2 regions of the Streptomyces sp. NPDC094143 genome follow, and region 2 is predicted to be linked to the other one. Evidence: riboswitches for the same ligand, from Rfam matches in the RefSeq annotation. Region 2 holds a riboswitch; the other holds the start of a gene.

Region 1 (4,441 bases), on a different contig from region 2:
CGTGGATTTGGAGGCCGGCGGAGTGGCCTGGGACGAGGAGTCCGCCCGGCTGGTCGGGACGCGGCTGCGCGCCGACATACGCGCGGTCACCGGACTCACGGGGTCGGTCGGGCTCGCCGCCTCCAAGATGCTCGCGAAGATCGCGTCGGAGCAGGCCAAACCCGACGGACTGGTGGTGATCGAGCCGGGCACCGAGCGGGCGATGCTCGGGCCGATGTCGGTGCGAACCCTGCCCGGAGTCGGACCGGCGACGGGCGACCATCTGCGGCGCGCCGGGATCACCACCGTCGAGGAGATCGTCGAGGCGGGAGAGGACGAACTGGTCCGGCTGCTGGGCAAGGCCCACGGGCACGGGCTCTACGCGATGGCCCTGGCGCGGGACGACCGGCCCGTGGTGGCGGAGCGGGAGGCGAAGTCCGTCTCCGTGGAGGACACGTACGACGTGGACATCCACGACCGGGTGCGGGTCGGGCTGGAGGTGCAGCGGCTGGCCGACCGGTGCGTACGGCGCCTGCGCGGGGCCGGTCTCTCCGGGCGGACCATCGTGCTGAAGGTGCGGCGGTACGACTTCTCGACGCTCACCCGGTCGGAGACGTTGCGGGGGCCGACGGACGACCCCGGGGTGATCGGGGAAGCCGCGGCCAGGCTGCTGGACTCGGTGGACACCACGGGCGGGGTGCGGCTGCTCGGGGTCGGGGTCAGCGGACTCGCCGACTACACGCAGGAGGACCTGTTCGCGCAGGCCGCGGGGGAGCGGGCGGTGGCCGAGGGGCCGGTCGAGGAGCACGCCGTGGCGCAGGCCGAGGAGCAGCCGTCGCGCGCCGAGCGGCGCTGGCCCGCCGGGCATGACGTGCGGCACGCCGAGTTCGGGCACGGATGGGTGCAGGGCAGTGGCCTGGGGAGGGTCACCGTGCGCTTCGAGACGCCCGGCTCGGCGCCCGGCAGGGTGCGGACCTTCCGGGTGGACGATCCCGCGCTGGAACCGGCGGATCCGTTGCCGCTGGTGTTACGAAGACCCGAGGAGCCGGGGGACGGAGCCGTCGGCCCTGTCGGCCCTGTCGGGCCTGTCGGCCCTGTCGGCCTTGTCGGGCCCGTGAGTACGCCTTCGGGGGACGCGTCAGAGGATCACGTGGTGTGTTCGTCCGAGTCGGCCAGCTTGCCGAACTCGTGATCGGGGAGCGCGGGAGGGGCCGCGATGTCCAGGCCGTAGTGGTGGTAGAGCTGGAGTTCCTGCTCGGGGGAGAGGTGGCGGCCCACGCCGAAGTCGGGGGCGTCCTTGATCAGGACGCGTTCGAAAGGGACGTGGAGGGCGCCGTCGATCAGTTCGCTGGGCTCCAGCGGGACGAACGCGTCCCTGCTGAACAGGCCGGTCCGTATGGCTGCCCACTCCGGCTCGCCGGTGGCGTCGTCGAGGTAGACCTCGTCGATCGTGCCGATCCTGGTTCCGTTGCGGTCGAATGCCTTGCGGCCGATCAGGTTGCGCGGATCGATATCGGTACGCACGGGACCTCCACAGGCTCGCAACTCATCCGTAGGCACTACAAAACGGCACAATCGAGGAGGCGGCCACTCGAAGGTTCGTGCGTTGACCGCGCTGGTACGCTGGCAACGGCTGCTGACCCCGTGCGGGAGAGTCCTCCGGACACCACCGGAGGCGCCGAAGGAGCAAATCCTCCCCGGAATCTCTCAGGCACACGTACCGCACGGACGAGGTCACTCTGGAAAGAAGAGCGGGTGTCGGCTTCCGCTCTCACCGACGGTGAAAGCCGGAGGCCTTCGGGCGATCCGGTGAAGCTCTCAGGTTGAGATGACAGAGGGGGAGGCCGTCCGGGTACCCGCGCCGTGGTGCCCCTCGAAGGTCGTGTCAGACCAGGAGGCCTCCGCCCATGACCGCCCATCGCATTCCGCTTTCCGAGCTCGAAGAAGCAGTCCCCTTCGAGCAGCGCCACATCGGCCCCGACCACGAGGCCCGGGCCAAGATGCTCGCGCACGTAGGCTACGGCTCGCTGGACGAGCTCACGGCCGCCGCGGTCCCGGCCGTCATCCAGAGCGCCGAGGCCCTCGACCTGCCGAGCGCCCGCAGCGAGGCCGAGGTCATCGCCGAGCTGCGCTCGCTCGCGGACCGTAACCAGGTCCTCGGTTCCATGATCGGACTCGGCTACTACGGCACGTTCACCCCGCCGGTGATCATGCGCAACGTCATGGAGAACCCGGCCTGGTACACGGCCTACACGCCGTACCAGCCGGAGATCTCGCAGGGGCGGCTGGAGGCCCTGCTCAACTTCCAGACCATGGTCGCCGACCTCACCGGACTGCCGACCTCCGGGGCCTCCCTGCTCGACGAGGGCACCGCGGCGGCCGAGGCCATGGCGCTGTCGCGGCGGATGGGCAAGAACAAGAAGGGCCTGTTCCTCGTCGACGCGGACGCGCTGCCGCAGACCATCGCCGTGATCCAGACCCGGGCCGAGCCGACCGGCGTGGAGGTCGTCGTCGCCGACCTCGGCGACGGCATCCCGGCCGAGTTCGCCGAGCGCGAGATCAACGGCGTACTGATCCAGTACCCGGGCGCCTCGGGTGCCGTGCGGGACATCAAGCCCGTCATCGACCGGGCGCACGAACTCGGGGCGGTCGTCACCGTCGCCGCCGATCTGCTCGCGCTGACGCTGCTGAAGTCGCCCGGTGAGCTCGGCGCGGACATCGCGGTCGGCACGACCCAGCGCTTCGGCGTGCCGATGGGCTTCGGCGGGCCGCACGCCGGCTACATGGCGGTCAAGGAGAAGATGGCGCGCAGCCTGCCCGGGCGGCTCGTCGGCGTCTCCGTGGACGCCGACGGGAACAAGGCCTACCGGCTCGCGCTGCAGACGCGTGAGCAGCACATCCGCCGTGAGAAGGCGACCAGCAACATCTGCACCGCGCAGGTGCTGCTCGCCGTGATGGCCGGCATGTACGCCGTCTACCACGGCCCGGAGGGGCTGAAGGGCATCGCGCGGCGCACCCACCGCTACGCCACGGTTCTCGCCGCCGGGCTCGCGAACGGCGGGGTCGAGGTCGTGCACGGCTCCTTCTTCGACACCGTGACCGTGCGCGTCGCGGGCCGGGCCGCCGAGGTCGTGGCCGCCGCGCGTGACAACGGGGTCAACCTGCGTCTCGTCGACGTCGATCACGTCTCGATCGCCTGCGACGAGACCACCACCCGGGCCCAGCTGCGGGCCGTGTGGGCCGCCTTCGGTGTCGAGGGAGTCATCGAGGCGCTGGACGCAGCCACCGAGGACGGGCTTCCGGCCGGCCTGCTGCGCACCGACGACTACCTGACGCACCCGGTCTTCCACCAGCACCGCTCCGAGACCGCCATGCTGCGCTACCTGCGCCGGCTGGCCGACCGGGACTACGCCCTCGACCGCGGCATGATCCCGCTGGGCTCCTGCACCATGAAGCTCAACGCGACCACGGAGATGGAGCCGGTCACCTGGCCGGAGTTCGGGCAGCTGCACCCCTTCGCGCCCGCCGAGCAGGCCGAGGGCTACCTCACGCTCATCCATGAGCTGGAGGACCGGCTCGCCGAGGTCACCGGGTACGACAAGGTCTCCCTCCAGCCGAACGCCGGGTCGCAGGGCGAGCTGGCCGGTCTGCTCGCCGTCCGTGGGTACCACCGGGCCAACGGGGACGAGCAGCGGACCGTGTGCCTGATCCCGTCGTCCGCGCACGGGACCAACGCCGCCAGCGCGGTGATGGCGGGGATGAAGGTCGTGGTCGTGAAGACCGCCGAGGACGGTGAGATCGACGTCGAGGACCTGCGCGCGAAGATCGAGCAGTACCGCGACGAGCTGGCCGTGCTGATGATCACCTACCCGTCGACCCACGGCGTGTTCGAGGAGCACGTGGCCGACATCTGCGCGCAGGTGCACGAGGCGGGCGGTCAGGTCTACGTCGACGGCGCCAACCTCAACGCGCTGGTCGGGCTCGCCAAGCCGGGGCACTTCGGCGGCGACGTCTCGCACCTGAACCTGCACAAGACCTTCTGCATCCCGCACGGAGGCGGCGGCCCGGGCGTCGGTCCGGTGGCGGTGCGCGAGCACCTCGCGCCGTACCTGCCCAACCACCCGCTGCAGCCCGAGGCGGGCCCGGAGACGGGCGTCGGTCCCATCTCGGCGGCGCCCTGGGGCTCCGCGGGCATCCTCCCGATCTCGTGGGCGTACGTCCGGCTCATGGGCGGCGAAGGGCTGAAGCGGGCCACGCAGGTGGCGGTGCTGAGCGCCAACTACGTCGCCAAGCGGCTGGAGCCGCACTACCCGGTGCTCTACACGGGCCCCGGCGGGCTCGTGGCGCACGAGTGCATCATCGACCTGCGGCCGCTGACCAAGGCGACCGGGGTGAGCGTCGACGACGTCGCCAAGCGGCTCATCGACTACGGCTTCCACGCGCCGACCATGTCGTTCCCGGT
Region 2 (4,441 bases):
CGCGGGACCGGCGCCGAGAGCGGCCGAGAGCACCTCCTCCAGCTCGTTGCCGGGCCAGCCACCGTGCGGGTGGGTCTGCGTCTGCGCCGGGAAGTCCGCGGAGAAGTCCGCCGGGAAGTCCATCTGCCTACCGCCTGCCTGAAACCACTGCTGAGGCTGAAAAGGCTAACGGCTCGGGGAGCGGGAGTGGCCGGGCCGTGCGGGACGGCCTGCCGGCCGGTGGTCGGCCGTCGTGCCCCGGCCCGCCTTCCGGGCCGTTCGGCCGCCCCGCTGGGTGTGCCGCCCGGTCCCCGGCCGGGTGTCCGGGCGAGCGCGTCGGTGAGGGCCGTGACCGCCGCCGGGTCCGCCAGGAGCGGGCAGGCTGCCGTCGCGGAGCTTCCGGACGATCGCGTCGTGGCCGGAGCCCCGGCAGGACGGCCTGCCGGCCGGTGGCCGGCCGTCGTGCCCCGGCCCGCCTTCCGGGCCGTTCGGCCGCCCCGCCGGGTGTGCCGCCCGGTCCCCGGCCGGGTGTCCGGGCGAGCGCGTCGGTGAGGGCCGTGACCGCCGCCGGGTCCGCCAGGAGCGGGCAGGCTGCCGTCGCGGAGCTTCCGGACGATCGCGTCGTGGCCGGAGCCCCGGCGGTCTCCCCGGCCGCACCGCTCGGCCTCCGGCGCCACGCGGGCCGCACCGCCGGCCCCCGGCAGCCACCCCGGCCCGCCGCGAATCCCCGGCGCTCACCCCGGCCCGCCGCGGACCCCCGGCGCTCACCCGGTGAAGCCGATGCGGCGGAGCGCGTTCGCCGTGTCCCGGTCGGCGAGGACGGCCGATCCGCAGCCGGAGGGGAGGTCGCCCTGTTCGGCGGAGCGCAGCAGGCGGGTGGTGGCCGCGCGGTGGCGCAGGAACGCGTAGCGCGAGACGCCGCGGCCGCGGTCGCGCTGGCCGGCCAGGGCCTGTTCGGGGGTGACGTCGAGGAGGAGCAGGTGCAGGGCGCCGCCCCGGCGGCGGGCCTCGCGGGCGAGCCAGCGGCGGACCCACGCCTGCGTGCCGCAGTCGTGCACCACGAGCCCCTCACCCGTGCGCAGCGCGCGCCGCAGCCCGGCGTAGTGGGCGAGCCGGACGAGCGGCCGGTAGAGCGCGTACGGCAGGAAGCCCGGCATGCGGCGCTCCCAGCGGTCGCGGGTGTCCTGGGAGTCGACGCGCCGGCCCGGGACCGTGCGCCGCATGAGCGTGGACTTGCCGCTGCCGGGCAGGCCCGTGACCACGACGATGTCCCGGGGGCCGAACAGCAGCGCGTGCGGGCCGCGGCCGGGGCGGTCGCGCAGATCGCGGACGACCGGCGCCGGGCCGCGGACCGCCCGGGCCGGAACGGCCGGCTGCTCGGGCAGCGCGATGCCCGTGGTCGTGGCGTACGCCCTGGTCCTGTTCACCGTGATCGTCCTCCCCTGGGGCCAGGTACGGAGTCCCATCCCCGCCGAGTGTAAAGAGAAGGTAATGCCGCAGGCCTCTCATTTCCGTACTCTTCCTGCAACAGGGCTGCTACAGGTCGCCGGGTCCGGCGCGCGGGACTCCCGCCCTCCCTGTGAAAGGTCCCCCTGCCGCGCCGGAAGGATGCGTGCAATGATGTGCGCGCCAACTGCATACCGGCCGTTTGAATCCGCGCGGGAGAGTTCCCAGCACCGCTGACGCTGGGGCGCCGAAGGAGCAAGTCCCTCCCTTGAATCTCTCAGGCCCCGTTACCGCGCGGGCGAGGCACATCTGAAAAGCGGGCCCTCCCCTGCCCCGGCAGGGCGCGGCTCCACCCAAGGTGCAAGCCATGGACCGGCGCGGTCATGGCGAACCTCTCAGGTTCCGATGACAGATGGGGAGGAACGACCTCGCCGTCATTGCCTTGGGAGACGACCGACCGTGAGCAGTACAGGACAACTCCGTCACACCGCGCTCGATGCCCTGCATCGCTCGCTCGGCGCGACGATGACCGACTTCGCCGGCTGGGACATGCCCCTGCGCTACGGCTCCGAGCGCGACGAGCACACCGCCGTGCGCACGAGGGCCGGGCTGTTCGACCTCTCCCACATGGGTGAGATCACCGTCACCGGCCCGCAGGCCGCCGCCCTCCTCGACTACGCCCTGGTGGGCAACATCGGCGGCGTGAAGCCGGGCCGCGCCCGCTACACCATGATCTGCCGGGCCGACGGCGGCATCCTCGACGACCTGATCGTCTACCGGCTGGGCGAGACCGAGTACATGGTCGTCGCCAACGCCTCCAACGCCCAGGTCGTGCTGGACGCGCTGACCGAGCGGGCCGCCGGCTTCGACGCCGAGGTGCGCGACGACCGGGACGCCTACGCGCTGCTCGCCGTCCAGGGCCCTGAGTCCCCCGGCATCCTGGCCTCCCTCACCGACGCCGACCTGGACGGGCTGAAGTACTACGCCGGCCTGCCCGGCACGGTCGCCGGGGTCCCGGCCCTGATCGCCCGCACCGGCTACACCGGCGAGGACGGCTTCGAGCTGTTCGTGAAGCCGGAGCACGCCGTCGAGCTGTGGCAGGCGCTGACCAAGGCAGGCGAGGGCGCCGGGCTGGTCCCGTGCGGCCTGTCCTGCCGCGACACGCTGCGCCTTGAGGCGGGCATGCCGCTGTACGGGCATGAGCTGACCACCTCCCTGACGCCCTTCGACGCCGGTCTCGGCCGCGTGGTGAAGTTCGAGAAGGAGGGCGACTTCGTGGGCCGTGAGGCCCTGCGCGAGGCCGCCGCCCGGGCCGAGCAGAACCCGCCGCGCGTGCTGGTCGGCCTGGTCGCCGAGGGCCGCCGCGTCCCGCGCGCCGGGTACGCCGTCGTCTCCGGCGGCGAGGTGATCGGCGAGGTCACCTCCGGCGCCCCCTCCCCCACCCTCGGCAAGCCGATCGCCATGGCCTACGTCGACGCCGCGCACGCCGCGCCCGGCACGCCCGGCGTGGGCGTGGACATCCGGGGCAGTCACGAGCCGTACGAGGTCGTGGCGCTGCCCTTCTACAAGCGCCAGAAGTAGACACTGGCCAGGGGCTCCACGAGGCCCCGGCCCGCCCTTCACCCCGCTCACCAGCGGTCCCCTTCACCAGCACTCCCGCGCGTACAGGAGAATTCAGGCCATGAGCAACCCCCAGCAGCTGCGCTACAGCAAGGAGCACGAGTGGCTGTCGGCCGCCGAGGACGGCGTGTCGACGGTCGGCATCACGGAGCACGCGGCCAACGCGCTCGGCGACGTGGTCTTCGTCCAGCTCCCCGAGGTCGGTGACACGGTGTCCGCGGGCGAGACCTGCGGCGAGCTGGAGTCGACCAAGTCGGTGTCCGACCTGTACTCCCCGGTCTCCGGTGAGGTCACCGAGGTCAACGAGGACGTCGTGAACGACCCGTCCCTGGTGAACTCGGCCCCCTTCGAGGGCGGCTGGCTGTTCAAGGTGCGGGTCACGGACGAGCCGGGCGACCTGCTCTCCGCCGACGAGTACACCGCGTTCTCCGCCGGCTGAGGAGTCGTAGCCGTATGTCCGTCCTGAACACCCCCCTGCACGAGCTCGACCCGGCCGTCGCCGCCGCGGTCGACGCCGAGCTGCACCGCCAGCAGTCCACGCTGGAGATGATCGCCTCGGAGAACTTCGCCCCGGTCGCGGTCATGGAGGCGCAGGGCTCGGTCCTCACCAACAAGTACGCCGAGGGCTATCCGGGCCGCCGCTACTACGGCGGCTGCGAGCACGTCGACGTGGTCGAGCAGATCGCCATCGACCGGGTCAAGGAGCTGTTCGGCGCCGAGCACGCCAACGTGCAGCCGCACTCGGGCGCCCAGGCCAACGCGGCCGCGATGTTCGCGCTGCTCAAGCCGGGCGACACGATCATGGGCCTGAACCTCGCCCACGGCGGTCACCTGACCCACGGCATGAAGATCAACTTCTCCGGCAAGCTCTACGACGTCGTCGCCTACCACGTGGGCGAGGACGGCCGGGTCGACATGGCCGAGGTCGAGCGGCTCGCCAAGGAGTCCCGGCCGAAGCTGATCGTCGCCGGCTGGTCGGCGTACCCGCGGCAGCTGGACTTCGCCGAGTTCCGCCGGATCGCCGACGAGGTCGGCGCGTACCTGATGGTCGACATGGCGCACTTCGCCGGGCTCGTCGCGGCCGGGCTGCACCCCAACCCGGTGCCGCACGCGCACGTGGTCACCACCACGACCCACAAGACCCTCGGCGGCCCGCGCGGAGGTGTGATCCTCTCCACGGCCGAACTGGCCAAGAAGATCAACTCCGCCGTCTTCCCCGGTCAGCAGGGCGGTCCGCTGGAGCACGTGGTCGCCGCCAAGGCCGTCGCCTTCAAGGTCGCCGCCTCGGAGGACTTCAAGGAACGCCAGCGCCGTACGCTGGAGGGTGCCCGCATCCTGGCCGAGCGTCTGGTGCGGGACGACGTCCGGGCCGTGGGCGTGGACGTGCTGTCCGGCG

Evidence for each region. Region 2 has a riboswitch for glycine ahead of gcvT (glycine cleavage system aminomethyltransferase GcvT). Riboswitches for the same ligand answer to the same signal wherever they lie in the genome.
Region 1: another riboswitch for glycine. It lies ahead of gcvP (aminomethyl-transferring glycine dehydrogenase); the one in region 2 lies ahead of gcvT (glycine cleavage system aminomethyltransferase GcvT).

The regions. Positions count from the first base shown of each region.
Region 1 is NZ_JBEOTZ010000016.1:170,308-174,748, reverse strand. Features, by position in the region: gene ABTZ58_RS21730 (DNA polymerase IV) at 1-1,171, shown strand, start outside; gene ABTZ58_RS21725 (PRC-barrel domain-containing protein) at 1,126-1,503, opposite strand; glycine riboswitch at 1,617-1,712, shown strand; gene gcvP (aminomethyl-transferring glycine dehydrogenase) at 1,887-4,441, shown strand, end outside.
Region 2 is NZ_JBEOTZ010000032.1:26,907-31,347, reverse strand. Features, by position in the region: gene ABTZ58_RS31255 (enhanced serine sensitivity protein SseB) at 1-123, opposite strand, end outside; gene ABTZ58_RS31250 (AAA family ATPase) at 744-1,406, opposite strand; glycine riboswitch at 1,629-1,728, shown strand; glycine riboswitch at 1,729-1,847, shown strand; gene gcvT (glycine cleavage system aminomethyltransferase GcvT) at 1,885-3,006, shown strand; gene gcvH (glycine cleavage system protein GcvH) at 3,107-3,484, shown strand; gene glyA (serine hydroxymethyltransferase) at 3,499-4,441, shown strand, end outside.